One region of the Actinoallomurus acanthiterrae genome, then DNA from elsewhere that is predicted to be linked to it. Evidence: riboswitches for the same ligand, from Rfam matches in the RefSeq annotation. Region 1 holds a riboswitch; the other holds the start of a gene.
What was found. A riboswitch is a leader RNA that binds a small molecule or an ion and turns the genes downstream of it on or off. The one in region 1 is predicted to bind thiamine pyrophosphate.
Positions count from the first base shown of each region.

Region 2: another riboswitch for thiamine pyrophosphate. It lies ahead of ACYVF7_RS58835 (purine-cytosine permease family protein); the one in region 1 lies ahead of tenA (thiaminase II).

Region 1 is NZ_BAAHCO010000001.1:7,772,068-7,779,941, reverse strand. It holds gene ACYVF7_RS36670 (hypothetical protein) at 1-2,500, opposite strand, end outside; gene ACYVF7_RS36665 (LamG domain-containing protein) at 2,952-4,715, shown strand; gene tenA (thiaminase II) at 4,730-5,410, opposite strand; TPP riboswitch at 5,464-5,562, opposite strand; gene ACYVF7_RS36655 (GNAT family N-acetyltransferase) at 5,664-6,110, opposite strand; gene ACYVF7_RS36650 (hypothetical protein) at 6,421-7,485, shown strand; gene ACYVF7_RS36645 (PhzF family phenazine biosynthesis protein) at 7,510-7,874, shown strand, end outside.
Region 2 is NZ_BAAHCO010000001.1:12,455,198-12,463,071, forward strand. It holds gene ACYVF7_RS58815 (arginine deiminase) at 1-128, shown strand, start outside; gene ACYVF7_RS58820 (MarR family winged helix-turn-helix transcriptional regulator) at 181-657, opposite strand; gene ACYVF7_RS58825 (ATP-binding protein) at 743-1,213, opposite strand; gene ACYVF7_RS58830 (sensor histidine kinase) at 1,385-3,250, opposite strand; gene ACYVF7_RS58835 (purine-cytosine permease family protein) at 3,568-4,896, opposite strand; TPP riboswitch at 4,887-5,002, opposite strand; gene ACYVF7_RS58840 (rhodanese-like domain-containing protein) at 5,028-5,366, opposite strand; gene ACYVF7_RS58845 (SSI family serine proteinase inhibitor) at 5,409-5,912, shown strand; gene ACYVF7_RS58850 (Fpg/Nei family DNA glycosylase) at 6,184-7,044, opposite strand; gene ACYVF7_RS58855 (CapA family protein) at 7,293-7,874, shown strand, end outside.

The DNA.
Region 1 (7,874 bases):
CGGCGACCTTGTCGAACCACCCCTCGAGCGAGCCGGAGGGAAGCGGTATCCGGTGGAGCGTCCACTTCTTGCCGTCGGTCGAGGTCCAGGCGGCCGGCCTGCCCGACGGGGCGTCCTTGACCGACGGATCGCTGAGGCCGCCGACCGCGACGTACCCGAACGAACCGCCGACCACGCCGCGCATCCAGCGATTGGCGTTCTGACCGCCCTGAAGGTCCGCGCCGCCGCCGCGATCCCATGCCTTCAGATCCGACGAGTGCCACGTCGCCGCGGAGAGACCGGATTCGCCGACGACCACGTAACCCGCCGGGCCGACCGTCGCCGCGTACGTGGCCACATGGTCGACGTCCTTCACCGCGAACGCGCCTCCGCTATCGGCGGCCCGCCAGGTCGTGCCGTCGTCGGAGGCGACGACGAGCGGACGGGCCGCGTCGAATCCGACGGCGAGCCAGCCCGCGTTCCCGGAGACGACACTGATGAGACGCTGCCGGCCCGGCCGGGCGAACGCCTGCCCCTGGGCGCGGCTCCATCGCCTGCCGTCGGCCGACGTCCAGACCGCGGCGTCACCGTTCGTGCTGCCCGTGACGACGCTGAGCCGCGACCCGGTCGCGACCGACGTCAACGCCTGGTCGGGTTGGACCGCTCCGGCGATCCGGGTGGGATCGACGGCGATCTCCTGCCCTACGGGATCGCGTACCGCGAGCACCGCGTCGGCGTCCTGGGCGTCGTCGTTCTCGCGCCCGGCGACGATCGTCGCGCCGGCGGTCACGGCCATGCCTTGGATCGCGACGCTCGCCAGCGCCGGCACCTCACCGGCGTTCTGCCAGGATCGTCCGTCCGCACTGCGCGCCAGCAGCACCTTCTTGTCGCCGCCGATGAGGGCGGCCACGCCACGGTCGGATCCGGCCAGCCGCTGGAGACCGCCGTAGCCGGGCAGGTGGATCTCGCCGGCGGTCTGCCACTGCTTGCCGTCGGCGGACGTCATCATCACGCCGTACCGCTCCGACTTGCCACTGGCGTTACGACCGGCGACGAAACCGGACGGGGTGGCCGTGATGGCGACGCCCGGACCGGCCGTGCCCTTCGGGTGTGGCACGTCGACCGGCGTCCAGGACCGGCCACCGTCGGCGGACCGCCACACGGCGTCCTTGACGACCTGGCCCTTGCCGTCGGTCGTCCAGCCGTAGACGAGCGCGGTGTCGCCCACTGTGGCCACGTCGACCAGGGTCAGCGGCCCTCCGGACAGGGACATCCCGAGCTGGTCGTTGCCGAGCCGCTCCCAGTTCCGGCCGTCCGAAGACAGCCAGACGACGGGCACCGCGTCGCTGTAGTCGCCCTTCTGCGAGGTGTCGCCGATGGCGACGAACCCACTCGCCGTCTTCGCGACCCGGGCGATCCGATCGCGGCCGAACGCCGCACCCGCCACGTCGGGCTGCCGGACCCAGGCGCTCCCGTCCCGGCTGGTCCATACCGCCGTCCCGGTGTGCGAGCTTCCGAGAGCGACCCAGGCACCGCCCGAACCGGCGACCACCCGCGGGACGTCGCCGTACGCGGGCTCCGCTCCGTCGGCCGTCTTCAGGCCGCCGAGCCGGAACGTACGCCCGTCGTCGGTGGAGACGAGGAACTCCGCCCGATAGTCCGCCGTGTCGGCCTCTCCGCCGATGGCGACCACGACCGAGCCCGCCGACGCGACCCCGAGCAGTTCCTGGTCCCGCCCATCGGCCCTGGCCTGCGGATCGGGGGCGAACAGCCGAGCCGCCAGCTGGGCGGCCGGCATCTTCGGCGAGCTCTTCCCGTCACCGGTGAGAACGTAGACCCCGCCGGTGACCAGACCGGCCACCACGACGCCCGCGACGCCGATGAGGATCGGTCGCAGACGCACCCGGCTCCCCGCCCGGCGAGGCGTCTCCGTGCGCCACGGCTCGTCGAACCGGACCGTCGTGTTCTCACCCGAGGTCCACGGGTCGCGTCCGGGTACGGCGGGCGGCCGCGGGGTGGACCGCGGCACCGTCGCGGACGGCGGCAGGTCCAGGGCGGCCGGCCGGTCCCCTCCGCCCGCGTCGTACGCGGGGAAGCGCGGCGGCTCCTGCTCACCCGGGCCGTACGGGGGGTGAGGCTCGGTAGGGGAGGGGTCCACCGCAGGGTCCCAGACCGGCTGCGGCGGGATCCGCCACGGGTCGGCCTGCGGCTGCGGCGCCCATTCCTGGGTTTCCGGCGGCTCCTGCCACGTCGCGTCGCGCGGCGTCGGCCCCTCGGTCTCCTGCTGCGCGCCGTAGGGCGGTGGTGCTGGAGTGCTCTCCGGCGGCGGCTCGTACGGCGGCGAACCGGGCAGGCCCGGTGGCGCGGCGCCGTACGACGGCGGGGCGGGCATGGCCCAGGGCGGCAGTGGCGGCTGAGCCGGATCCGGCCCCCAGGTCGGAGGCGGGGGAGGAGAAGACCACTCGTCGTCGGCCGGAGTCTCTGTGTTCGGATCGTCGTCCGGCGTCTTCTGCCCGGCCACGCGTACCCTCCCCGTCCATCGCCGCGAGGGCGACCCCCAACCCGACCTCCACCCAGAGCGTCGTTGCGCAAATCTTATCGGGGCAAAGCGGTCATGTGGGGGCACTCGACGCCGACGTCCTCCGCCGGCATCCGGACGGGTTGTAGAGCGGGCGTCCTTCGGTCGAATCGGCTGTGCGATTCGTTTCCCAAGCCGTTGCTCTTCGTAGTCGGAAGAGGGCTTTATGTTCCGCTTCGGCAACTCTCGATGTGGCCACACTCGGTCGCGTACGGCCTTCTTGTGGAGTGGCTGCGCGGATAACGGCAGATCATCGGTTGTCCCAGTGAATAGCGAGAAGCCGAGTGTGATTTACGTAACATCGCGCCGGCTATTCGTGTGATCTTGCCGGTGTTAGGTTCCGTCCGGGTCTTTGCGTTTTATTTACATTCCATTTCAGGGGGTCTCGCGCGTGATGAAGATGGCAACGGGCGTGCTCGGAGTCGTCCTGGCAATGTCACTGCTGTCGGTCGCGAACGGCGTCACCGCCGACGCGGCGGTGACCGCGAGGCCGAGCGGCGTACACATGTCCGTGCCGGAGTCGGCACCCAGTGTCACGTCCGACCTGAAGGATCTCGACTCAGGAGAGAGCAACGACGCGATCGGGCGAACGGCGACGTTCACATTCGCCCCGAACGGCGCCACCGGCGTGACCAGGTACCAATACGCGTGGAACGACGAGACGGAGGCCGGAGCCGGAGGCGCGCCGTCCGTGACGGCCGACGCCGACGGCACGGCGAAGGTGACCCTTACCGTGCCCTTCACGCAGGACATCAGCTACCGCTTGTACGTATTCAGCTACGACCAGGCGAACAACCGTAGCCTCAACCCCGGAATCTTCGAATTCCGCCTCGCTTCACCCGCAGGCCCGGTGAGTCGGTGGAAACTCGACGAGGCACGTGGCACGGATCTGGTCGATTCTGCGGGCCACAACACCGCGACGTTGGTCGGCGGTACGCCGGGAGTCTCCGGCCGGGTCGATCAGGCGCTCCGTCTGAACGGCAACGGTGACCACGCGGCCACGGCGTCGTCCGCGGTGCACACGGACAAGAGCTTCACCGTATCCGTATGGGCACGACTGGCCGATGCCACCCACTATTCGACGGCGGTGAGCCAGGCGGGCAGTAGGGCCAGTGGGTTCCAGATCTATTACTCGCCGTCGTACAAGACCTGGGTGTTCAGCCGGCACTCGGCCGATGCCGACGGCGCGGTCGAGGTGCCTGTGGTCGCGGACGCGCCCGCCCGGCTGAACAGGTGGACGCACCTCGCAGGGGCTTACGACGCGCCGAGCCGACAGTTGACTTTCTACGTCGACGGCGCTCCGCAGTCCGGCCGGGCGTCGGTCACCTCGCCGTGGGACGCGACGGGGGCCTTGCAGATCGGGAGGGTCCTGGAGAAGAGCGCTTTCCGCAACCCCTTCCACGGCGATCTCGACGACGTCCGAATCTACGACCGTGTCGTGTTCGGAACCGAGCCCGACGGCATCGAGGGCTCGACCGGTGGCATCGCGGATCTGGCGAACCGGCCGGTCGTACGGGAGGGGTACTGGCCCGGCGACGGTGGTTCCGGAACCACCGTCACGGACTCCAGCGGACGCGCCCACGATGCCACGCTCAACTCTGCCGACGCCTGGACCGCCGACGGAAAGATCGGCGGTGCGCTCGACCTCGACGACGCGAAGAAGGAACACGCCGTGACGACCGGCCCGGTTCTTCGGACGGACAGCGGTTTCACGGTCGCGGCGTGGGTTCGGCTCGCCAAGACTCCCAGTGGGGATGCGACCGCGCTGGCGCAGAACGGTTCCCGCCGAAGCGCTTTCCGGCTCGGCTATCGGGTGGTCGACGGTACCGGCTACTGGTCGTTCGGAATCTCGGCGGCCGACACCGATGGCGCGACGTCCACCGACACGTACAGCGTGAATCCGGCCATGGTCGACGGGCAGTGGCATCACCTCGTGGGCGTCTACGACCCGGCGGCGAAAAAGATCCGTCTGTACGTGGACGGCGATCGTGCGGCGCAGACCTCCATCGCAGTGCCCTGGAACGCGGGCGGCCGATTCGACATCGGCGCGGCGAAGGCCAAAGGCGCCGCAACCGACTTCTGGCCAGGTGGGATCGATGACGTTCAGGCGTTCACAGGCGTCCTCACGGACGACGAGATCAACGCGATGGGTTCCTGAACGGGGAGCGCGAATCAGGTGAGCCACTGTGAGGTGGGCCAGGTTTCGCGGCGCCAGGCGCTGTCCCAGAACATCCACTCGTACTCGGTAGCGCGGAAGAAGGCGCGGGTCATGCTCTCTCGTGTGGCCGCGTCGGTCGTCGCCGCCAGGCGGTCGGTGATGTCCTTGGCGCGTTCGGTCGATTCGGCGAAGGCCGGGTCGGAGTAGGTCGCGATCCAGGCGCGGTAGGGGTGGTCCTCGACGCCCGCCGTGTTCTCGAGCAGGGCCTTGCCGACGTCCTGATACACCCAGAAGCACGGCAGCACGGCCGCCGCGAGCACCGGATACGGGTCGGCGAGGGCCGTCGCCTGGAGGAACGACGAATAGCCGAGGCAAGTGGGGGAGGTGTCGATGCCCGCCAGGTCGTCGGCGGTCAGTCCGAACTCCTCGATGTAGCCGGCGTGCAGCGTACGCTCCGCCGCCAGCGCTGCGTGCGCGCTCTCGGCGAAGAAGACGGCGTCCTCGGTGTCGGTGGCCCGGGCGGACGCGACCGCGAGCGCCCGGGAGAACGCCTCTAGGTAGCGGGCGTCCTGCACGATGTAGAACGCGAACCGTTCACGGTCGAGCGTGCCGGCGCTGAGGGCGGTGTTGAACGGGTGCTCGTGGATCGCGCGGATCAGGCGGGCCGAGCGCTTCCACACGTCGTCGCAGAACATCGGGTCCTCTCAGCGGTCACCGGACGGCGCGACGAGGACGTTCGAGCAACACCAGGAGTCACCGGTGACGTCCCTTCGCTAGTCCGAACTAGATCAGGTTCGACGGGTGTGATCTCAGCCCGGATACGCCCCGGGCACCCCGCGTCACCGCCGACCGTAACAACAACCGGCCGGTCATGACCACCCGCCGCCACCGCCCTGCGGGTCGGTGGCGCTCACGTACGGACGGTCGGCGCCCGTTGAGCGCGCGCACCTAGCGTGGGAGGTCGATCCGGTACTGGATGAAGCCACGGTTCTCGGCCACCTGGTCGTACAGGCGCCGCGCCGTCGCGTTCGACTCGTGGGTGTGCCAGTACACCCGGGCGCAGTCGTGGGTCTTGGCCCAGTCGGTCACGGCCGCGATCAGGGCGCGTCCCACGCCCATGCCCCGGGCCTCCGGCGCGGTGAACAGGTCCTGCAGGTAGCAGACGTCGGCGTTGGGAATCGACGTGCTGGCGTGAGCGAGGAAGTGCACGATGCCGACGAGCCGGCCGTCCAGCGTCGCGCCGAGGGCGTGCATGCGCGTGTCCGCCAGGAACTCGCGCCACGCCTGCTCGTACATCTCGGCGGGTTCCACGCGCTCGTAGAAGTCGATGTATCCGCGGAACAGGTCTTCCCAGGCGGCCCTGTCGGACGGAACGAGTTTGCGGATGGTGATCATCGGTCTCCTGCCGGGTCGAGCAAGCCGAACGTCGACGGACGCTCCCTACGTACGGCCTGGTCGGCGAGGACAGGCCCACATGCCCGAGCGTAGGGAGCTGCGATCCTCCGGGACACGGCCACTTCACGGCAGCAGCGAAGGACCAGTGACGGCCCGGCGTCGGACCTGGGGCTGTCCGTACGTGCGGATCGGGGGCTGGCGGCAGTGTCTCGGGTGCCGGTGCGCCCGTAGCGTGAACCGTCGAGGAGAGATCGGGAGGCGCCGCGTCCACGCTTCCGATCACCGGGCCATGCGGAGGGAACAGACCGGAGTGTCGATTCACCGATTCGGGCTCGTCCGGGCGGCGAACGCGGCGTCGTATCTGCGGGGGTTCGTCCTCTCCGGGATCGCCACCGTGCTCGTCACCCGCGCCTGTCTGGCGCAGGCCGGCTATCCCAAGGTCGGCAGCGGGAACCTGCACATCGCCCACGCCCTGTGGGGCGGCCTGCTGATGGCGGCGGGCGTGGTCATCGCCGTGGCCTTCCTCGGCCGGTCGGCGCGGATGTGGGCCACGGTGGTGGGCGGCGTGGGCTTCGGCCTGTTCATCGACGAGATCGGCAAGCTGGTCAACAAGACCGGCTACTTCTACCGCCCGGCCGCCGGGCTCATCTACCTCACCTTCGCCGCGCTCGTCATCCTCACGCAGTGGGTCGGCGGACGGACATCGCTCACCCCGCGCGAGCGTACGGCCAACGCCGCCTCCGCTGCCCTGGCCGGGATCACCTCGGGACTGACGCCGCAGGAACGCCGCGCGGCGGTGCGTTTGATCGAGGAGGTGGACGATGAGGCTCGGGCCGCGCTGTCAGACCTCCTCGCGGTGGCGCCCGACCGGCGGCCTGCCGCCCCGCGCCCGGTACGTACGGCGGTCGCCCGCGCCCGTTCCGTCGTCGGGCGGCTGGTCACTCACCGCGTCGTTCTCCGCGTCGCCGTCGGCTACCTCGTCGCACAGGGGGCCCTGACCCTCACCGGAGTGATCGCCGACGACTTCATTGTGACGAGCGCCGGAGAACGGGAGACAGGCGCGGTCGCGGCCGTTGCCTGTTGCGCGGTCGTGTCGACCGCTCTGGGCGCGTACGGCCTGGGGCGGCTGCGCCGCGGTCGCGTGACGGCCTTCCGGGTGTTCAACGCCACCGTGCTGCTCGACATCCTCGCCGGGCAGTTCTTCAAGTTCACGATCAACCAGTTCGCGGCGCTGTCCGACCTGGCCATCGACCTGCTCGTCGCCTGGGTCATCACGACGGAACTCCGCCGCCTCAGGTCCGGCGCTCCTGCCCCGGGATCGTCGCTGACGGGCCGGCCATCGGGTGTCGGTGTCCAGAGGCCGACGGAGTCCTGAGGGGCTGTGTGGTTCACTGCGCGGGTGATCGAGTACGACGTACTGCGTGTGTTCTGCGGGCCTGACGGCCGGCACGGCAACGAGCTCGGGGTCGTCCGCGACGGGGCCGGCGTCCCCTCGGAGGCCGAGCGTCAGGCCTTCGCGCGAGAGCTGGGGTTCAGCGAGACGGTGTTCGTCGACGACCCCGAGCGCGGCGTCATCGACATCTACACGCCGACGCTGCGGATGCCGTTCGCGGGGCATCCGTGCGTCGGCACCGCCTGGCTGCTCGGCGTACCCGCGCTGATCACCCCGGCCGGACGGGTCCGGGCCCGCCGGGACGGTGCGTGGGCCTGGATCGAGGCGCCGGCGGAGTGGGTGCCGCCGCGCACGCTGCGGCGGTACGGTTC
Region 2 (7,874 bases), 4.7 Mb from region 1:
ACGTCGAGACCAACGCGCGCCTCGAGGCGGCGGGCATCGAGGTCATCCGGATCCAGGGCAGCGAGCTGGGCAGCGGCCGGGGCGGCCCGCGCTGCATGTCCTGCCCGATCCTCCGCGACCCGGTGTAGCGGACCCGGGGTAACCGACCTCGGGTAACGGACCTGCGGTAACCGACCCGCGCTAGCTCCCGGCGTGCTCCTCGAGGGTGCGCTTCAACTGCCGTTCGTAGAGCTCCCGGGAGCGGCGCAGGAAGCCGGCGAGTACTTCGAGGTCGGCCTCGGCGTACTCCCGCATGAGGGCGTCGCCTTCGGTGGCGAACGGGCCGTACAGCCGCCACGCCTTCTCGCGGGCGGCATCGGTGATCGTGACCAGCACCTTGCGCCGGTCGCCGGGGTCGGGCGAACGTGTCGCATAGCCGAGGCGCTCCAGCCGGTCGAGCATCGCCGTGACGCTGCCGGTGGTCAGGCCGAGCTCGGGCCCGATGCGGCCGGGGGTCAGCGCGTCGTGCCGCATGAGAAGCTCGAGGCAGCGCAGGTCCGTACGGTTGACGCCGAGGACCCGTGCGGCGGCCTCGTCGTAGGCGTCGACGGCCGCCTGCATCGCCTGCATCTCCTCGCCGACGGCCCGCCGGAGATCATCACTGGGTTCTCTCGACATCCAAGCCCCAATTCGTCTTGAACGCCAAGATACATGGTGGACGAGAGAGCACGGCGCCTCTCCTGCCGTCGTCGCCGCGAACCGCTCAGAAGGAGGGATCGAAGGCGATCTTCAGCGGGTGGATCCCCGGCAGGGGGTGGCCGTTGGCCGGCTGGGTGACCCGGAGGCTCGCCCAGACGGTGGTGCCGTCGTCCTCATGGGAGACGCCCCAGCCCTCCGAGAGCGTCTCGACGATGCTGAGACCGCGGCCGCCGAGCGAGGACAGGGCGGCACGCGTCCGCCGCGGCTCGGTCATCGAGCCACCGTCACTGACGGCCAGTTGGATGAGGTCGCCGTCACGGCTCCAGGACACCCGGATGTCGCCGGACGGCAGGGGGCGTGCGTGACGTAGCGCATTGCTGATGAGCTCGCTGATGATGACGGCCGCGTCGTCCGCGACCTCCTCGTACACACCGGACGCGAGCAGGTCGGCGCACAGGCGCTTTCGCACGCCCGAGACGCTGGACGGCGCATGTGGCAGGAACACGACGCTCGACACCCTCACCTCCCCGGGCACTGGCTCCCGGATACTCCCCGTTACGTGGTCACCCCGGTTACAACCGAAATGCCCGCTTAAAAAACCTGGAAACCGCGCCACAGGAATCTGTTACCAACACCACGTGTAACTGTGACCTCCGCCACGCTGCGAAGATCAGCCCATTTGAGCGGTATGCACCAGTATGACCTGTCACACAGAGTCACCAAATCGGGGGAGGGTGAAGCGCATGGAGGTGCCTCCCAGCCCGTCCGCGCGCGGGTGCGCGGAGACGTCGCCCTGCTGCGCGCGGGCCAGCCGGCGCACGATGTACAGCCCCAGTCCGAGGCCCCCGAAACGGCGGCGGTCCCCCGCCTCGCCCTGCACGAAACGCTCGAAGACGCGCTCGCGATCGCCGGCGGCGATCCCGATCCCGTCGTCCTCCACCGTCACGACGATGGCGTCGCCGTCGACGTCCGCACGGACCGTGATGACGCCGCCTTCCGGTGAGTACTTCACCGCGTTCTCCAGCAGCTGGCCGACGATGATGTCCGTCGCCATGGAGTCACCGAGGGCCGACGGCAGGTCCTCGGCGATCTCCAGCTCGACCAGGTGACGCTCGGACACGCCGCGGAAGCCGTACGCCGCGCCGCGCAGCAGCCGCCCCAGGTCGAACGGCTCACTGGTGACGCTCAGCCCGTTCGGCACCGCGCGGGAGTACAGCAGGTTGTCGACGAGACGGCCGAGGGCGTCCGCGCGGTCGGCGATCGTCGCGACCGCGCGCCGCCGGTCGGCCTCCTCGAGCTTCTCCCACCGGTCGACCAGCGTCTTGGCGAACCCCTGCACGACCGTGATCGGCGTGCGCAGCTCGTGGCTGGTCATGGACAGGAAGAGGTCCTTGGCCGCTTCGAGGGACTTGGCCTCGGTGACGTCACGGAAGTCGACGACCACCTCGTCGTGGCCCTCGATCGCGGTGTGCAGGACGTTCAGCCAGGTGCCGGACTCCAGCTGGATCGTCGACTCGCCGCCCGGAGCGGGCAGCGCGAACGGCAGCGGCCGGCCGATGACGTCCTCGGAGGCCAGGCCGGTGATCGCGTGCGCCGCGGGATTCCACCGCTGGACGACGCCGTCGCGGTCGAGCACCGCGATGCCGTCCGCGCTGGCCTCGATCACCGCCCGCTCGTGCCTGCGCTGCCGGACCACCTCGGCGTAGTTCATGGCGTTGCCGAGGACGACGCCGGCGTGCCCGGCGAACAGCTCGAGGAGCTCCAGCTCGATGTGGCCCGCCTTGCGCCGGGAGAACAGGGCGTACAACGCGCCGTACGGGCTGCCCTGGATGTTCGAGATGCCCACGGCGATCGTGTGCAGGCCGTCGAGCTCGGACCAGATCAGGTCGCTGAGGCTGCGCGTGTCGGCCGTGGCCAGCATGACGGTACGGCCGGAGCGCAGCAGCTCGCCGACGAGGCTGGAGCGGAGGTCGGCGGTCGCCCCGCGCAGCCGCCGGGGCAGCCCGGTCATACTGACCAGCCGCAGGGTGTTGGTGGCCTGCTCGATGACGACGAAGCCGGCGGCGTCCGCGCCGGTGAGCTCGATGAGACCCGACGTGACCCGGTCGAGGACCGCCGGGAGCTCCAGCTCGGTGTTGAGGTCGGCCACCACGTCGTTGAGCCGCCGCACGAGACGGATGCGCTCGGCGGTCTGGTGCTGAACGGCCTCGTCCTCCCGCACCGGGCGGTAGAGACCGATCCAGCCGAGGAACTCACCGTCCTCGCCGCGCATGGCGCTGGCGACCGCCCGCGTGTCGATCAGCCGGCCGTCGCGGTGCAGCCGCCGGGTGAGGAACGAGATGTGGCCGCCCTCGCGGACGCGTTCGAGCACGGCGCGGTGCTCCGCGGTGTGCTCCTCGGGGACGACGCGCAGCGGCCGGCCCAGCACCTCTTCCGCGGTCCAGCCGAACATCCGCTCGGCCGCGGGGTTCCACAGCCGTACGGTCAGGTCGGCCCCCAACGCGATCATCGCGTCGGCGGAGGATGCCACCGCCGCCCGCATCATCGCGTCAGACGAGCTCACGCGGCCCATAGTGCCACCCGCGTCACGTCCCTATGCGAAGGTCAGCACCAATCCGCACTTGCGGCATCGTTTCTGGTTGGGCGCGGTCTGCACCCAGTCGTGATCACACTGCGCCATCGTGATCGCCTCCCGCCACTCCGTACCCCCATCATGACGGGCGCGACGACGCCGTGACGTGCGATTCAGCGTTCTTCCCCGACCGGCTCGCCCCGACCGGCTCACCCCGCGACCAACCGACCCCGACCGACCTCCCGGCCGACCCCGACCGACCTCACGGCCAACCCCGACCGACCTCACGGCCAACCCCGACCGATCTCCCGGCTGTTTCACCGGCGAATGAGACCGATCGCGCCGGTGACCGCCGCCGCGACGGCGAAGGACAGGAGCGAGGCGCTCATCCAGTCCGCCGGAGTGAAGTGCAGCGCGCTCTGCGCGTGCGTCCACATCCGCGACCACCACCCGACCTGACCGGGGTTGATGAGCTGGTACGTCGCGATGCCCGCCACCCACGCGACGACCATCCCCCAGCGGGCGGGCGCACGGTCGGAGACGTTCCAGCCGCGCCGTCCGGTGAAGCAGAAGAAGTCCACGGCCAGCACGCCGAGCATCGGCACGAACACCGACCCGATCAGCGTGAGGAAGCCCGAGTAGTTGTCCATGTTCAGGACGAGGGCGAGCAGCGTCGTGAGGGCGCCCAGGGTGACGGTGAGCAGCCGCCGGTCCACGCGGGGCACGAGGTTCTGGATCGAGACCGCGGTCGAGTAGACGTTCGCGAACGACTGGTCGACCTCGCGCAGGACGAACACCGCGAAGAACAGCGTGCCGAGGGCGACGTGCTGGAACGGCCCGAACACCTTGGACGAGTCGCCGGCGACCAGGGCGAGCGCCAGCAGGCCCAGGACGTACGCGACGACCTGCGTCAGCCCGTACGCCACGCTCGCGGCGCCGAACGACGCCCGCTCGGAGCGGGAGTGCCGCGTGTAGTCGGCCGCCATGGGCACCCAGGAGATGGAGACGGCCAGCGCGGCGTCCGCGCCGATCCAGAAGTGGCTCCACGACCCGTGGGTGAGGTTCGGCAGGGGCTGACGGACGAGTTGCACGTAGAAGTAGGCGAGGGCCAGGACGACCGCCGCGGTGACGTACCGGCGCAGGACCCGGACGGAGCCGAGCGGCCAGATGGTCAGCACGGTCGTGACCACGCCCGCGACGATGACGTACGCCCAGTGCGGGCCGCCGCCGACGAGTTCCTTCGCCGCGCCCGCGATCGTGACCAGCTCGAAGGTGCCCCAGCCGATCATCTGCAGGATGTTCATCACGGTGGGGACGTACGAGAGGCGCGTCCCGAACAGGCCGCGCAGCATCATCATCGCGGGGACGCCGGCGCGGGTGCCGGACACGGCCGCCAGCCCGAGCATGATCCCGCCGATCGCGGTGCCGACGACCATGGCGACGATCCCGCCGACGATGGGCAGCCGGGGGTTGCCTTGGGCGTCCGGGGCGAGCACCGAGTAGGCGCCGGAGAAGGCGAGGAGGCTCACGCCCAGGTTGGCCCAGAAGGCGCTCTGGTCCCAGAAGCTGAGGACCCTGGGGGCGGGCTGGTCGAGGGTGTACGGGGCCTCGTTGTCGAGTGGACGTTCGTCGACGGCAGTGCTCAAGGCACACTCCCTACGCCGGCATTACCCGGTCAGGTTCGAGCGGTCGGCGGCACTGCGTAGCCGCCCTCTCAGCCCGGTCGTCGCCCGAGCTCCCGCGAGGTCTGAACTTTTCCGCCGTTAATGTACCTCGGTCAGGCGACGTATGGCTCGCTGCCCGATTCACTGACCATCGGACGGCCCGCCGCGACCCAGGCGTGCATGCCGCCCGAGACGTTCGCGGTCTTCCAGCCGGCGTTGTTGAACGCCGCGACCACCGACGCCGACCGGGCCCCCGACCGGCAGATGACGAAGACGTCATCGCCGGTGGGCACCTCGGACGCGCGGGCGCCGAGCTGACTGAGGGGGATGTGGATCGCGCGAGGCGCGTGCCCGGCCTGCCATTCGTCCAGTTCGCGCACGTCCAGGAGGTATGCGTCGTCCGGAACCTTGGCGACCTCAACCGCGGGAACCTGGTCCCTGAAAGCATTCACAAGTTAACGGAACCACGAGCCGACGCCCGGCGTCGAATCGTCATGAGGCAATCTCTAACCAGACTGGGACCAGCGGCCGTCGCCATCCCCGGCATCGCCGCCGCCGCCCTGTTGCTGGGCGGTTGCGGCAGCGGGCAGGACAACGCGACGGTCAAACCGAGCGGACCGTCCACCACTGGATCATCGGCCACGCCGGGGCCGGGGCAGGCGGGAAAGACCCGGCTGACCATCACCGTGCGCGAGTCGCAGACGTCGCAGCCCAAGACGCACACGCTCACCTGCGACCCCGTCGGCGGCGACCTGCCCAAGGCCAAGGAGGCGTGCGCGGCCCTCGCCACGGCGGGTGTGGCGGGCAAGGACCCGTTCGCGCCGACGCCGAAGAACGTCATGTGCACCCAGATCTACGGCGGCCCGGAGACGGCGACCGTCACCGGCACGTGGAACGGCAAGAAGGTCGACTCGACCTTCAGCCGTAAGAACGGCTGCGAGATCAAGCGGTGGGGCACCCTGGGCCTGCTGTTCGGCCCGCACCCGCCGGTCCGCTGAGCACGGACCTCCGACGCTCCGGCAGGGCCGCGGCCGTCCGCTGACACGGTCGACGGCGGCCCGCCTGGAGGGCTGACTCCGCTTCCTTACGGCAGCGGCCTGCCAGGAGAAGTGACCCCGCTTACGGCAGCGGCCTGCCAGGACGGCGGCCGCCCGCCGAGCACGGTCCACGGGGATCGCGCCATAGTGCCTTTCGCCCCCGGATGCGCCGCTCGCGTCGCCGTCGGCAGCGCGGACCAGGGCGGCGTCCATACCCGGGTGGACGCGCGGCTCACTTGAGCAGTCGGGACATCCGGCGGTCCGCCAGGGGCTTGCCGCCCGTCTGGCAGGTCGGGCAGTACTGCAGGGCGGAGTCCGCGAACGACACCTCTCTGATCGTGTCGCCGCACACCGGGCACTTCTGACCTGCCCGGCCGTGCACCCGCAGGCCCTCCTTCTTCTCGCCCTTGAGGTCCTTGGCCGCCAGGCCGCGGGAGCGCTCGACGGCATCGCCGAGCGTGCGGACGATCGCGTCGTACAGCGTCGCGACGTCCTCGTCCGTGAAGCTCGCCGCCAGCTTGAACGGCGACATCCGCGCCACGTGCAGGACCTCGTCGGAGTAGGCGTTACCGATGCCGGCGATCACGCTCTGGTCGCGCAGCAGTCCCTTGATCTGGGTGCGCCGGCCGTCGAGGATGCCCTTCAGCGTGTCCATGGTGAAGCCGTCGGCGAGCGGATCGGGGCCGAGCGACCGCACGCCCGGGACCTCCGCGGCGTCGCGTACGACGTAGACCGCGAGCCTCTTCTGGGTGCCCGCCTCGGTCAGATCGAACCCGGATCCGTCGTCGAGGTGCACCCGGAGGGCCAGCGGGCCCTTGCCCGGCCGAAGCGGCGCCGACGGCAACGCGTCCTTCCAGCGCAGCCAGCCCGCCCGGGCCAGGTGGATGACCAGGTGCACGCCGTCGACGTCCAGGTCGATGAACTTGCCGTGGCGCGCGACCCCGGTGATGGTCAGGCCGTTCAGCGCGGTGATCGGCGGATCGTACGTCTTCAGCGATGAGATGGCGGCCACGTCGATCCGCGCGATCGCCCGCCCGACGGCGTGCTCGCGCAGGAAGGCGGCGAGGGACTCCACCTCCGGCAGCTCCGGCATGGTCCCAGGGTACGGCTCCGTCCACAGGCTGTGGACGATCGCCGCAAGGCAGCCCAGGAGGACGTCGCCGCAAGGCAGCCCGGGAGAACATCGCAGCCAGGCCGCGCGGGGGAACATCGCCGCCAGGCCGCCCAGGAGAACATCGCCGCCAGGCCGCCCGGGAGAGCCGTGCCTCGGTCGTCGGGCGGGACCTTCGGCCCTTGGCCCGGCGCGGCCCGCGCGGCGATCCTGATGGGGGGGAGTCCGGCGTGGCCATCACCGTCGCCCTGGGCGGCGACACGATGCTGGGACGCGGGGTCGCGGAGCGAATCGCCGTGTCCGGGCCGTACGGGCTGTTCGCCGACGAGGTGCGGCGGATGTTCCGCTCCGCCGACCTGTCGCTGATCAACCTCGAGTGCTGTCTGTCCGCGCGCGGCCACCCCTGGCCGGCTCCCGGCAAACCGTTCCACTTCCGCGCCCCGCCGCGAGCCGTCGACACGCTCGCCGACCTGGGGATCGACGGCGTGACGCTGGCCAACAACCACGCGCTGGACTACGGCCACGAGGCTCTGACGGACACGCTCGCGCACCTGACCCGCGCGGGCATCCGGGCCGTCGGCGCGGGACCCGACCTGCCACAGGCACGGGAACCCGCCCTCTTCGACCTCGGGGACTCGCGCGTGGCCGTCCTCGGCGTCACCGACCATCCGCCCGACTTCGCCGCCCGCGCCGACCGGCCCGGGGTCGCGTACGCCGACCTACGCCACGACGTCCCGGCCTGGCTCACCGACCGGATCCACGCGCTGTCCGCCGACGGGGTCCTCGTGCTCGTGCTGGCGCACTGGGGCCCG